Regions from separate parts of the Kitasatospora sp. NPDC101235 genome, predicted to be linked through region 3. Evidence: riboswitches for the same ligand, from Rfam matches in the RefSeq annotation. Region 3 holds a riboswitch; each other region holds the start of a gene.

Region 1 (4,761 bases), on a different contig from region 3:
CGCCATGACCGCCCACCTCCGACGGGCCGGCCGGCTCCGTCGCCGGCTGGCGCTCCCGCTGCTGACCGCCGCCGGCCTGCTGCTCGTCACCGCGTGCGGCCCCGAGGATCCCGGCTTCGCGATGCAGAAGGACTTCGCCCAGGCCGCCCCCACCGCTCCCGGCGCGACCCCCGGCGGCGCCGCACCGGCGGCGCCCGCCCAGCCCAAGGCCCTGCCGTCCGGCGTCCCGTACGACGTCACGCCGCTACTCAAGCCGAGCCACAAGTACCTCGGCGCCGCCCTGCCCGACGTCCCCGCCACGATGGACGCGCTGCCCGGCTACAGTTCCGCGATCGGCAAGCAGCCCAACGTCCTGGAGTACTACGCCCACTGGAAGGGCGGCTTCGACACCGCCGGCGTGCGCCGGATCCACGAGGCCGGGGCACTGCCCTTCATGGCCTGGGAGCCGCACGACCGCTCGCTCGCCTCGATCGCGGCCGGCGACACCGACGACTACGTGCGCGGCGTCGCCAAGGCCGTCGCCAAGCTCAACCTGCCGATCGCCATCAGCATCGCCCACGAGATGAACGGCGACTGGTACCCGTGGGGCCGTCAGGCCGCCACCCCCCAGGACTTCGTGGCCACCTGGCGCCACGTCCACGACCTCTTCGACCAGGCCGGCGCCACGAACGTGATCTGGGTCTGGAGTCCCAACATCACCGACCCCGCGCCCAACACCCGCCTGGCGCCGTACTACCCCGGCGACACCTACGTCGACTGGGCCGGCATGACCGGCTACTTCACCCGCACCGGGCCGAAGACCTTCGACGCCCTCTACGGGCCGACCATGGCCGAGATCCGCACCTTCTCCAACAAGCCGTTCTTCATCAGCGAGACCGCCTCCGAGCAGGGCAAGCGCCAGCACGCGGACATCGACCAGCTGTTCTCCGGGCTGGAGGCGCACGACGACATCGTCGGCTTCGTCTGGTTCAACATCGTCAAGCGGGCGGACTGGCGGGTCGAGGCCGTCCCGGACACCCTCGCCGCGTTCAAGCAGCGCGTGTCCGACCCCCGTTACGGCTTCGACATCCGGAACCCCTGATGAGCACTGAATCCGACTTCCCTCCCGTCCCGCACGGCCGCTCCGCCCAAGGCCGCCCCGCCCACGGCCCGACCGCCGAACCGGACCCTGACCACGCCGAGCCCCGCACGGCCGTGGCGGTGGACAACCCCGACGCCGTCGAGCTGGCCCCGTACACCATCCCGCAGGTTCCCGCGATCGGCTGGGACCCGGGCCCCAGCCCCCGCCGCCGCTGGATCGCCCGCGGCCTGCTGGGCGCCGTCCTGACCGTCCAGGCCGCGCTCTCGCTGCGCCTGCTGGCCGCCGCGCACCCCGACGAGGCCGCCGCCATGGTCTCCGGGCGCCAGCAGCTGGCCCACCTTCTGCACGGCACCCCGGTCACCACCGACCTGGTCGACCGGGTGCACGGCTCGCCCTGGCTCTACCCGCCGCTGGCCGGCGCCGCCGCCGACGCCAACGGCATCTGGGGCACCCGGCTGCTCAGCCTCGGCTTCGCGCTGCTCACCACGGTGCTGCTGTACTCGCTGACCAGGCGGCTGTTCAACGAGCGGGTCGCCATCTGCGCCATAGCCGTGTACGCCGTCCTCCAGTCCACCGTCGTGGTCGGTTTCTACGCCGCGCCCGAGTCCCTCGCCGTACTACTGGTCGCCCTCGCCGCCTGGACCACGGTGTTCACCGCCCGCCGCCATCCGGCCCTGGCCCTGCTCGCCGCCCCACCCACGGCACTGGCCTGCGCCGTGGCCTACTCCGCGGCCTTCGCCGTGCCCGCGCTGGTCGCCCTCGCTTTCGCCTGCGCCCGGCCGTACCACCGGGCCGGGCCGGCCGCCGTGCGCGCGCTGCTGACGGCCCTCGGCACCCTCGTCCTGCTGCTCCCGTTCGGCACCCTGGGCAAGGTCGCCGGGTGGTCGCCCTCGCAGGGCAACGCCCGCGGCTCTGCCGGCTCGATCCTGCTCGGCACGCTCCAGTGGGCCGGTCTGTTCACCGTCCTCGCGGTGGCCGGCACCATCGCCTACGCGCGCCGCGAACAGATGAACGAGCACAACGCGACGGAGAAGGACGCCGTCCCCACCTCCCGGAGCCAGCGTGCCCTGTTCGGGGCCACCCTGACCGTCACCGCCCTGCTGATCCCCGCCGCCCACCTGTGGACCGGCACCTCCGGCGCGCTGTTCCGCCACCTCGGCTACGGCATGCTGCTCGCCGCCCCGCTCGCCGGGGTCGGCCTGACCCGGCTGGTCGGTGCCCACTTCCGCCATCCCCAGCTCGGCATCCTGGTCTGGGTCGCCCTGCTCGCCCTCGGCCTGGAGCAATCCGCCCTGCGCTACCAGAACGGGCCCGACTCCGGCCGTCTGCTGGCCGTCCTGCGGGCCCACACGCAGCCCCAGGGCCGCTACCTCACCGAGGTCGACGGACTCGCCGAGTACTACCTCGGCAGCGTCTCCAAGCCCGAGCAGTGGGTCTCCGCGCGCACCGGCACGGAGTACCGCGACGGGGCCGGGGTCCAGCACCACGGCGACGACGGCAGCGCGGCCGCGATCCGGGACGGCTGGTTCACGATGGTCGTCCTCGACAGCACCGCGCCGAGGGCCACCGACCGGGCCCTGAGCGAGGCCCTGACCGCCGCCGGGCACTACCGGCTGGTCGCCCAATTCACGTCGCCGACCGGCGATTCGAGTACGTACAAGGTCTATCTCAAGCACTGACCGGCCGCCCGGCTCACGCACATCTGCGACACGACAGGCACAACATATGGTGCCGCCGCAGTCCGGCGGCACTACATGTATGCTCACTCCTGCTGTCGATGCAGGGGAACCCGGTGCGAATCCGGGACTGCCCCGCAGCGGTGTGCGGGCGGCTCCAGCAGCCGTCCCGCGAGTCCGATTACCTGCCGGACAGCGTGCGCCACGGCCCTCCCGCAGAGGCCGCGCCGGCACCAGCAGTACCCCTCCGGGCCTCGCGGGCGGGCCGGGGAGTCACCGTCGCGCGACGCCGTCTGCGTTCGCGCCGTGCTCCCCTGCCCAGATCGGCCCGGTGCCCCCGATCACCGCCGCCGATCGCCGCCAGGAGAGAGCGCCTTGACCATCGCCGCCTCAGCCACCCTGCCCGCCCAGGGCTCCGGTACCGCCTTCACCGACCCGACGGTCTCCGACCCCGGCGGCGCCCTGCTGCGGCTGCTCACCGACCGCAGCACCGACCTCACCGAGGTGGACCCCGGCCATGTCGCCGCCGCCGCGCTGCGCGGCCGCCACGCCGGCTCGGACTTCGCCGAGCTGCGCGGGCTGGCCGTGGACGCCGCCGCGTCGATGATCGCCGAGGACCCCCAGTACTCGAAGCTGGCCGCCCGCCTGCTCGCGCTGGAGATCGTCGACGAGGCGACCAGCCAGGGCTCGGTGTCCTTCTCCGCCTCGATCGCCGTCGGCCACGCCGAGGGCCTGATCGGCGACACCACCGCGGCCTTCGTCGCCAAGCACGCCGCCGCCCTGGACGGGCTGATCGACGCCGCGGGCGACGACCGCTTCGAGTACTTCGGCCTGCGCACCGTGCAGTCCCGCTACCTGCTGCGCCACCCGATCACCCGCAAGGTGATCGAGACCCCGCAGCACTTCCTGCTCCGCGTCGCCTGTGGCCTGGCGGTCGGCGACAGCGAGCAGTCGGTGCGCGAGGTGGCCGAGCTGTACGGCCTGATGAGCCGCCTGGAGTACCTGACCTCCTCGCCGACGCTCTTCAACTCCGGCACCCGCCACCCGCAGATGTCGAGCTGCTACCTGCTCGACTCCCCGCTGGACAACCTGGACTCGATCTACAGCCGCTACGCGCAGATCGCCCGGCTGTCCAAGCACGCCGGCGGCATCGGCCTGTCCTACTCGCGCATCCGCTCGCGCGGCAGCCTGATCCGCGGCACCAACGGCAAGTCCAACGGCATCGTGCCGTTCCTGCGCACCCTCGACTCCTCCGTCGCCGCCGTCAACCAGGGCGGCCGCCGCAAGGGCGCGGCCTGCGTCTACCTGGAGACCTGGCACGCCGACATCGAGGAGTTCCTGGAGCTCCGCGACAACACCGGCGAGGAAGCGCGCCGCACCCACAACCTCAACCTGGCGCACTGGATCCCGGACGAGTTCATGCGCCGGGTCAACGCCAACGAGGACTGGTCGCTGTTCTCCCCGGCCGACGTGCCGGAGCTGGTCGACCTGTGGGGCGCCGACTTCGACGAGGCGTACCGCAAGGCCGAGCTGGCCGGCAAGGCCGTCCGCACCATCCCGGCGCAGACCCTGTACGCCCGCATGATGCGCACCCTCGCGCAGACCGGCAACGGCTGGATGACCTTCAAGGACGCCTCCAACCGCGCCGCCAACCAGACCGCGCTGCCGGGCCGCACCGTGCACTCCTCCAACCTGTGCACGGAGATCCTGGAGGTCACGGACGACTCCGAGACCGCCGTCTGCAACCTGGGCTCGGTCAACCTCGGCGCCCACGTGGCCGCCGGCGCCTCCGCCGACGACCTGCTCGGCGCCATGGACTGGGAGCGGCTGGACGCCACCGTGCGCACCGCCGTCACCTTCCTCGACCGCGTGGTGGACATCAACTTCTACCCGACCACCGAGGCCGGGACGTCCAACTCCCGCTGGCGGCCGGTCGGCCTGGGCGTGATGGGCCTCCAGGACGTCTTCTTCAAGCTGCGGCTCGACTTCGACTCCGCCGAGGCG
Region 2 (4,761 bases), on a different contig from region 3:
GGCGGAACCCGTCGTTCTCCAGCACGCCGTGCCAGGTCGTCCCCCAGACCGAGCCCACCCGGCAGCCGTCCAGACTCCGCCCGTGGCCGTCGGAGACGAACGTGTCGCCGCCTTCGACCGCCACCACCCCGTGGTGGATCTCGTAACCCTCCACCCGCTGCCCGTACGCCTCGCCGACCGGCCGTGCCAGCACCTTCTCGATGCCGAACCGCACGTGCGTCGGCAACAGGCCGAGGCCCTCCACGGCACCCGACTTGGACTCGACCTCGTCCACGATCGAGTGCGCCAGCATCTGGTAGCCGCCGCAGACCCCGAGGACCGGCAGCCCGGCCGCCGCCCGCGCCTTCAGGGCCGGCTCCAGGCCGCGCTCGCGCAGCCAGGCGAGGTCCGCGACGGTGGCCCGGGTGCCGGGCAGCACCACCAGGTCGGCGTCGGCCAGCTCCTCCGGCCTGGTCGCCCAGCGCACCAGCACGCCCGGCTCCTGCGCGAGCGCGTCCACGTCGGTGAAGTTGGACAGCCGCGGGAAGCGCACCACGGCCACCCGCAGCACGTCCGCGCCGAGCGGCCCGGGCCCGTCCGCCCGGTCCACCACCGTGGACAGGTCCAGCGAGTCCTCGGCGTCCAGCCAGAGCCCGGGCAGCATCGGCAGTGTGCCCAGCACCGGACGGCCGGTCAGCTCGTGCAGCATCTCCAGCCCGGGTGCCAGCAGCCGCGCGTCGCCACGGAACTTGTTGACGAACCAGCCCGCCACGTGCCGCTGGTCCTCCGCCGACAGCAGCGCCAGCGTCCCGTACATCGCCGCGAAGACTCCGCCGCGGTCGATGTCCCCGACCACCACCACGGGCAGTCCGGCGGCCGTGGCCAGGCCCATGTTGGCGATGTCGCGGTCGCGCAGGTTGATCTCGGCGGGCGAGCCCGCGCCCTCGCAGACCACCACGTCGTAGCGGCGGCGCAGGTCGGCCAGGCACTCCAGGGCGCGCTCCAGCAGAACGGGCTTGCGCTCGCGGTAGTCCAGCGCGCCCACCTCGGCCACCGGCCGGCCGAGCAGCACCACCTGGCTGCGGCCGTCCGCGCCGGGCTTGAGCAGCACCGGGTTCATCGCCGCCTCCGGCTCCACCCGGGCGGCCTGCGCCTGCATCGCCTGGGCGCGGCCGATCTCGGCGCCGTCGGCGGTGACGAAGGAGTTCAGCGACATGTTCTGCGCCTTGAACGGCGCGACCCGTACGCCCTGGCGGGCGAGCCAACGGCAGATCCCGGCCGTCACCACGCTCTTGCCCGCGTCCGAGGTCGTCCCCGCGACCAGCAGCGCGTTCGTCATGCCCATCCCCTCTTCCCCAGGAACGTCCGCAGCAGGACGTGCCCCGCGACCGTCGTACCCAGCGCCAGTGCGCCCACCCGCCGGGAGAGCGCGCAGGCCCGCTCGATGTCGTCCACCGTCACCGGCCGCAGCTCCGCGCCCAGGACCGGCCGGTGCTCGATCCGCTCGCCGTACCGCAGCGTCCCGCCCAGCCGTACGCCGACCGCGCCGGCGAACGCCGCCTCCGCCTGGCCCGCGTTCGGGCTCGGGTGCGCGGAGCCGTCGCGCCGCCAGACCCGCCAGGCCGTCCGGGGCTCGGGCGCGGCGGCCACCGTCAGCAGCGCCGTCAGCCGGGCGCCCGGCCAGCCCGCCAGGTCGTCCAGCCGGGCCGAGGCCCAGCCGAACCGGGCGTGGCGCGGCGAGCGGTGGCCCACCATGGCGTCCAGGGTGTTCACGGCGCGGAAGGCCAGCAGACCGGGGGTGCCGGCCAGGGCGCCCCAGGTCAGCGCGTTCACCACGGCGTCGGCGGTGTTCTCGGCCACCGACTCGACCACCGCCCGGGCGATCTGCTGCCCGTCCAGCGCGCTCGGATCCCGCCCGCACAGGTGCGGCAGCCGCTCCCGGGCGGCCGCGAGGTCGCCCGCGGCCAGCGAGCGGCCGATGGTGCGCGCCTCCCGGGTCAGCGAGGTGCCGCCGAGCACCGTCCAGGTCGCGGCCGCCGCCAGCGCCGCCCGGCCCAGCGGGCGTCGGCCCACCGTACGGTCCAGGGCGAGCGCGCCCGCCGCCACCGCGCCCACACACAGTGCCGTGTACCCGGCCCCGGCGCCGCGGTCGTCGCGCCACAGCCGCCGCTCCAGCCGGGTCGCGACGCTGCCGAAGACGGCGACCGGGTGGCCCCGGCGGGGGTCGGCGAAGCGGGCGTCGGCGGCGTAGCCCGCGACGGCGCCGAGCGCGAACGCGGCGGCGCGGGTCAGCGGGCGCGGAGGAGGAGAAGGTGCGGGCGGGGTCATCGGCGGCACGGCGGAAGGCAGCTCGGAGTCCGGCGGGGCGGGGCAGCCTGCATCGCGTGCGTGTCCTCACTCAGGGTCCGCGCCCTGGATCGACGTGACGGGGGCGAGAGTCTCCTGGCTTCCGGGTCGAACGCACCCCCGGAGCCTTCCAGCGGCCGTCGACGGCCCGCCGTGGCGATGTTCCGAGCGTGCTCCCCGGTGACAGTGGCGGGACCGCGCCGGACTTCCACCGGCTTCCTCTCCATGCCTCCGTTTGGCCCCAGGATCCCATCACGGGCCCGAACCGGGAGTCAACCGAGGTCACGGAGGGGTTGGTCACACGCGGGCGCCGCCGACTGACACCTTGTGGGATCGCCCGGTGCTGCACCGGCCCGGGGACGGGGCCTGTCCCTTGGATCCTTGCCGGGCCCGCGACGCGCCCCCGGCCGTCGTCGGCCGGGAGGCGCCCCCACCTCCGCCTGGCGATGCCCCACCCCGACGCCGCGGTCCGATCCGACAGAATCCGAGAGACAGGACCCGGGCCGCTTCGTGCGTTCGGCGGCTGGGGCCGCATCGCACGCCACGCCGACCGTTCGGTGGCACGCTCCGCAGAAGCCATCCGTCCGCCCCACCGTCGACTCCTTCACCGCCCGCTTCCGGCCTCATCCTCGGCACCGTCGGGTCGCTGCCGAGGTCACCCGGACGGCCTAGCCCGGTGGCCGGGCGGGCGGGGCGCCGGTGGACTGGTGCTCGAACACCGTCCGGTCCGTGACCAACAGAGCGGGGAGCGAAATGCGATGGGGAACCGCCGCCGTCGTGGCGGCCGCAGCGGTCGGGGCCGCCGTGCTGGTGATCGGCCGTCGGGCCTCCGAGCGGATGGTCCGTCCGGCGACCGTCGTCCAGGAGTCCGGTCCGCTCCTGGTCCACAGCCTCGCCCCCGGCCGGGTCACCTTCACCCGCGGCCCCGAGAGCCTGCGCCCCGGCCGCTGGGCGGTCGAGTGGGCGGACGGCGGGCACGCGGTCGTCGAGGAGGTCCTGCACAGCGACGAACGGGGCGTCACCCGCCGCCTGGTCCGCGCCGACCGGGGCACCCTCACCGCCGGCACCGAGGTCCGCCTCACTCCCCGGGTCCACCTCGGCGACCCCACCGAGGCGCTCGGCCTCGCCTTCGCCGACACCGTCGTCGAGGGCGAACTCGGCGCGCTGCCCGCCTGGCATCTCGACGGCAAACGCGGCACCTGGGTGATCCTGGTGCACGGCCCCGAAGCCGACCGCCGGCAGACCCTCCCGGTGCTCCCCGTGCTCGACCGGCTCGGCCTGCCCGCCCTCGCCGTCACGTACCGCGGCGACCAGGGTGCCCCCGCCTCCCCCGACGGGCTCAGCCACTTCGGCGAGACCGAGTGGCGAGACGTCGAGTCGGCGGTAGGGCTGGCGTTCGACAGCGGTGCGGGCGCGGTGATCCTCTACGGCTGGTCCCTCGGGGCGACCATGGTCCTCCGGACGGCGGCCCGCTCTGCCTGGTCGCACGCCGTCCGCGGGCTGATCCTCGACTCGCCCGTGCTCGACCTCCCGGCCTCTGCCCGCCGGGACGCCGCCCGGGCCGGCTTCCAGGGTGTCGCCGCCGAACTCGGCGCCCTCGCCGCCGAGGGCCGCACCGGCGTCGACCTCGCCGACTTCGGCCGCATAGCCGAGGGCACCGACCTGCGCGTGCCCACCCTCCTGCTGCACAGCCCCGAGGACCGGATATCCCCCTTCGGCAGCGCGGAGAAGCTGGCTGCCGCCCGCCGCGACGTGGTCAGCCTGCAGGCGTTCCCCGGCGCCGACCACGCCACCCTCTGGAACACCGCCCCCGACCACTACACCGAGATCCTCCGCCGCTGGCTCACGCCGCTGCTCTAGGCCCCCCCTGACCGTGCGGGCGGTTTCGGCCGGGCCCCATCCGGTTTTCCTGCGGGGAATCCGCCGTCCACGAATGAACGTTTCTGCCATTCCTCCGGGCATGCGCGAGAAGTCGGCCGGTCCGACTTCTCATGCAGCACGACCCCGCCACCCTGCCCGCCATCCGTCCGGATTCGGGCTGGACAGTCCCGCTGGAAGTCGGCGGAGCGGATTCCCCGCGTGAAAAGCCCCCTGCCGTCAGGGGCAACAATTGGACCGACCCCTTACCCCCGCCCGTACGCACGGTGATCGGGCGAGCATTCCCGGCGACCGGGGTGGCGCCGGTGGCATGGTCAGGTCACACGTTTCCGGCCAGGCGGTTTGCCGCTGTTGCCCGGTCTTGCGGAGGTGCCGCCACCGGTCGCCCGGTCGTACGGACAACCGGATGTGACAGAAGGCCGGTACAAGGGGAAGACTGCTCGACGTGACGTCTCGGAACCCGCGCGACCGTGATGCCCCGCTCCCGCCGACGATCGGTACCGGTGCGACGGTGACCCGTCTCCCCGGAACGGCCCACCGGCCCGCCGGTGGCAGGCC
Region 3 (4,761 bases):
GTGACGGTGCACGTCTACACCTCCGAAGGCATCCGCCGCGCGGTGGAGGCCGGGGTGCGCTGCATCGAGCACGGGCACCTCGCCGACGAGGACACCATCCGCTACCTCGCGGAGAAGGACGTGTGGCTCAGCACCCAGCCGTTCGAGGTCGACGACCACCACTACGCATCCGCGGACAGCGGCCGCAAGAACGGCGAGGTCTGCGAAGGCGTCGCCCGCACCATCGGCTGGGCGGTGAACCACGGCGTGCGGCTCGCCTTCGGCACTGACCTGGTACTCGCCCCGGGGAAGGCCCACCGGCAGAACGAGATGCTCGTCCGCCTCGCCACCTACCTCAGCCCGGTCGAGGCCCTGAAGGCGGCCACCTCCGGCAACGCCGAACTCTTCCGCCTGTCCGGCCGTCGCGACCCCTACCGTGCGGCGCCGCTCGGGGTCATCGCGCCGGGAGCATGGGCCGACCTCCTCGTCGTCGACGGCGACCCGACCACCGACCTGTCCGTCCTCGCCGATCCCGAACGCAATCTGCGCCTCATCGTCAAGGACGGCGTCGTCCACAAGAACGAGCTCGGCTGACCCGAGCCGGCCTCCTGCTCGTCTGCGACCCCCTCTGTCACGACGGCGGCCGATCTCCACGGCGAGATCCTCGACGAGGGGCGGGCACGGTGCGTACCACCGTGCCCGCCGGTCGTCCGTCCCGACGGGTGCGTCAGCCGGCGAGTTCCTCGCGCAGGCGGCGGGCGGCGGCGACCAGGCTGTCCAGGGAGGCACGGGTCTCGGTCCAGCCGCGGGTCTTCAGGCCGCAGTCGGGGTTGACCCACAGCCGCTCGGCCGGGATGGCCGCGAGGCCGGCGCGCAGCAGTTCCACGGCCTCCTCGGTGCTCGGCACGCGCGGGGAGTGGATGTCCCAGACGCCCGGGCCGACCTCGCGCGGGTAGCCGGCCTCGGCCAGTTCGCCGGCGACCTCCATGTGGGAGCGGGTGGCCTCCAGGGAGATGACGTCCGCGTCCAGGTCGTCGATCGCCGTCATGATCGCGCCGAACTCGGCGTAGCACATGTGGGTGTGGATCTGGGTGTCCACGCGGACGCCGGAGGTGGCCAGGCGGAAGGACTCGGTGGCCCAGCCCAGGTAGGCCGGGCGCTCGGCGGCCCGCAGTGGCAGGGTCTCGCGCAGGGCCGGCTCGTCGACCTGGACGACGGCCGCACCCGCGGCCTCCAGGTCGGTGACCTCGTCGCGCAGGGCGAGGGCGACCTGGCGGGCGGTGTCGGCGAGCGGCTGGTCGTCGCGGACGAAGGACCAGGCGAGCATGGTGACCGGGCCGGTGAGCATGCCCTTGACCGGACGGCCGGTCAGGCCCTGGGCGTAGCGGAACCAGTCGACGGTCATCGGGTGCGGGCGGGAGATGTCCCCGGCGAGGACCGGCGGGCGCACGTAGCGGGTGCCGTAGGACTGCACCCAGCCGTGCCGGGTGGCCAGGTAGCCGGTGAGCTGCTCGGCGAAGTACTGGACCATGTCGTTGCGCTCGGGCTCGCCGTGCACCAGGACGTCCAGTCCGGCCTTCTCCTGGTACGCGATGACCTCGCGGACCTCGGCCTCCATCCGCTCCCGGTACGCGGCGTCGTCGATGCGGCCCGCGGTCAGGTCGGCGCGGGCGACGCGCAGTTCGGTGGTCTGCGGGAAGGAGCGTCCCGGTGGCGGGCCGGGATCGCACCGACGGCGACGGTGGTGTCCAGCACGTGGTCGTAGAGCGAGAAGTCACCGGTCGGGACCTCCTCAATGCCGGAGTCGGCGAGCTGCTGCCAGTTCCCGCGGCGCAGGTCTGCGGCCGTGGCCAGCAGCACCTCAGCGGTGACGGCGCCCTTCCAGTACCCCTCGATCGCCTTCTTGAGCTCCCGGCCCCGGCCCTGGCGGGGGTAGCCGTGCACGGTGGCGACGCTTGCCGCGGCTGCGGACTTCGTGGTCAAGGGACTCTCCTTCGCGAGTCTGTCTCCTCAAGTACCCGGGGACGGGACGAGAGCGCGAAAGGGATGACGAACCGGACGGCGGCCGCCGTGGACACGCGTGCCTGATCCGCCTGGTGTGGTCGCCGACCCGCCCTCGAGGTCACCGGATATCCGCGCGCGGATGGTCCGCGGGCGGGCAACGGGCAGGTCTTCGGACTCGCGGGCACACCCACCCCGGCCGAAACCAGGACGGACACCTACTGGCCGTCGCTTCCCGGACCCGACCCGGGTCCAGTGCGTATGACGGCGGTCGTTCCCACTCACCGCTGCGGGGCAGTCCCGGATTCCCACCGGGTTCCCTCTTGCGACGCCCTGTCTGGCGGACAGGGCGAACCAGCTGCCCGGCCAGCCTAGAGGCACACCACCGGGTCTGGCGCGGGAATCACGGAACGCGTCCGCATGATGAGACGGCGGCAACTTCATCGGCTGCCCCGGCGAGAAGCACTCACCACTGCGGGTGACCACGAAGCCGGGCAGGTTCTACAGGCGGCGCCGTGTCCATCCGATCACTTCACGTTGCCTCCGCCAGGGGCGATGACGTTCCGAGAAGCTCCCGAGGACAGATCCGGCCAGGCGCAGGACGATGGAAGCGGTGGGACGTGCCGAGTGTGCCGCCGTCGCCATTCCGGGCGGCCGCTTCCGCACAGCCGTGAGGACAACGGCGCAGCCGATCACAGAACAACCCGTTGCATCGCACGGACGGTCGGATCACCCGCTTCCCCTGAGCCCGTTCCACCGGATCGCCATCCGGAGGCAACCATGGGCGCAGTTCTCGGTGACGTGCTGGGTTTCGCGGCGGCCGTCGCCATCAGTCCGCTCCCGGTCATCGCCGTCATCCTCATACTCGCCACGCCCCGAGGACGTCTCAACGGTGTCCTCTTCACCGTCGGCTGGATCCTCGGACTCGCGGCACTGGGCGCGGTGATGCTGGCGATCGCTTCCCCGGCAGGCGCCTCCGCCCACGAGCACCCGGCTACCTGGGTGGGAGCGCTCAAGCTCGCTCTGGGCGTGTTCCTCGTCCTCTTCGGTGCCCGGCAGTGGCGCCGACGCCCGAGGGATCCCTCGCAGGCCCAGCTGCCGAAGTGGATGGGCGCGATCGACCGCCTCGCGCCGGTCAAGGTTTTCGCACTCGGACTGGCCTTCTCCGCGCTCAACGCCAAGAACGCACCGCTGACCATCGCCGCGGGCGCCACGATCGGCTCAGCAGGACTGCCGGTCGGGCAGCAGATCGCATCGTTGGCGATCTTCGTCGTGATCGCCACCCTCGGCCTGCTGGCCCCGCTGGCGGTCTTTCTCCTCGGCGGGGAGCGGGCCAAGACCGTGCTCGGCGGCTGGAAGGAGTGGGCAGCCCAGCACAACGTCGCCGTGATGGCCGTCCTGTTCTTCGTTCTCGGGCTGAAGCTGCTCGGAGACGGCATCGCCGTCCTCGTCTCCTGACAGGCCGTGCGCTCCGAGCCGGTGGAACGGACCGGCCTCGTCCACCCGACCGGGAGCCGACGGGGCCCGAACGACCGGCCCATCGGCAAAGGTTTCATCGCCGGCGCGGAGTGGGCCCATCGGACCATGACGGACGGTCCCCCTGAGCGCACGATGGAAGCAGCGACCGGCACCTCGATGACGACGAGGACCGCGGAGCCCCCGTCGCCACACCCGGGACGAGGCGGCTCCGGCCCGGCCGCGCGGGCAGAGCACGGGACCGGCCGGCAGCGACCCGGAGGAGGTGTCGGGATGCGCGGGTCCGCATCGCTGGGGAGGATCCTCGGCATACCGCTGCGGATCCACTGGAGCGCCCCCGTCCTGGTCCTCTTCTTCGGCATCAGTCTCGCCGGGCAGACCCTCCCCGCGTTGGTTCCCGGCCGCTCCGGCACCACCTACGGCCTCGCCGGCCTGGTCGGGGCGCTGCTGCTCACCGTGAGCCTGCTCCTGCACGAGACGGCCCACGCCGTCACCGCGCGGCGGGCCGGGATCCGGGTGGACGACATGACGGTCTTCGCGTTGGGCGGCGTCACCCGGATGGGCCGGGCTCCGAGCCCCGGCCGCCAGTTCGCCGTCGCCGGGATCGGGCCGCTCACCAGCCTGGTCCTCGGCGGCGTCTTCCTGGGCGCCGGACTCGGCGCCGAACGCGCCCTCCACTGGGAGCTGCCGGCCGCGGTGCTGCTGTGGACCGCCTGGGCCAACCTGCTGCTCGGGGTGTTCAACCTGCTGCCCGCCGCTCCCCTGGACGGCGGACGGCTCCTGCAATCGGTGGTCTGGTGGCGCCGGGGCGACCAGGAACAGGCCGAACGCGTCGCCGGACGGGCCGGCCAGGCGGGCGGCCTGCTGCTCTGTGCCGTCGGCTGGTTCGAGTTCCTCCGGGGCAGCGGATCCGGGATCTGGCTCCTGCTCGTCGGGTTCTTCATCTGGTCGTCCGCCCAGGCAGAGGTCCGCCGCGCCGTGCTGGTGGCGGCCCTGCGCGGCACCCGGATCGGCCAGGTCATGACGTCGCCGGTCACCACCGGGCCCGACTGGTTCACCCTGGACCGCTTCCTCGCCGAACCCGCCGCCCATGCCGGGCTCCCGGTGGTCCCCCTGGTCGATGTCGCCGGTCGTCCGAGCGGCCTGCTCGACCTGCGCCGGCTCGCGGCCCTCCCGCCCGCGCGCCGGGCCCAGCTGCGGGCCCGCGACCTGGCCACCCCGCTGTCGGCGTGCCTGGTCGCCGCGCCCGGGGACGACCTCGTCGAGGTTCTGGACCGCGCGAGCGCCCCGCCGCCGATCCTCGTC

Evidence for each region. Region 3 has a riboswitch for cobalamin ahead of ACIRRH_RS10485 (hypothetical protein). Riboswitches for the same ligand answer to the same signal wherever they lie in the genome.
Region 1: linked by a shared signal. The riboswitch ahead of ACIRRH_RS05045 (ribonucleoside-diphosphate reductase subunit alpha) and the one ahead of ACIRRH_RS10485 (hypothetical protein) in region 3 are both predicted to bind cobalamin.
Region 2: linked by a shared signal. The riboswitch ahead of ACIRRH_RS12430 (cobalamin biosynthesis protein) and the one ahead of ACIRRH_RS10485 (hypothetical protein) in region 3 are both predicted to bind cobalamin.

The regions. Positions count from the first base shown of each region.
Region 1 is NZ_JBIWNZ010000002.1:357,677-362,437, reverse strand. Features, by position in the region: gene ACIRRH_RS05055 (glycoside hydrolase family 26 protein) at 5-1,081, shown strand; gene ACIRRH_RS05050 (glycosyltransferase family 39 protein) at 1,081-2,760, shown strand; cobalamin riboswitch at 2,807-2,965, shown strand; gene ACIRRH_RS05045 (ribonucleoside-diphosphate reductase subunit alpha) at 3,133-4,761, shown strand, end outside.
Region 2 is NZ_JBIWNZ010000006.1:78,140-82,900, reverse strand. Features, by position in the region: gene ACIRRH_RS12435 (cobyric acid synthase) at 1-1,318, opposite strand, end outside; gene ACIRRH_RS12430 (cobalamin biosynthesis protein) at 1,315-2,307, opposite strand; cobalamin riboswitch at 2,415-2,548, opposite strand; gene ACIRRH_RS12425 (alpha/beta hydrolase family protein) at 3,079-4,185, shown strand.
Region 3 is NZ_JBIWNZ010000004.1:373,909-378,669, reverse strand. Features, by position in the region: gene ACIRRH_RS10495 (amidohydrolase family protein) at 1-573, shown strand, start outside; partial or broken gene metE (5-methyltetrahydropteroyltriglutamate--homocysteine S-methyltransferase) at 707-1,741, opposite strand; gene ACIRRH_RS10485 (hypothetical protein) at 1,636-1,923, opposite strand; cobalamin riboswitch at 2,147-2,305, opposite strand; gene ACIRRH_RS10480 (GAP family protein) at 2,761-3,438, shown strand; gene ACIRRH_RS10475 (site-2 protease family protein) at 3,730-4,761, shown strand, end outside.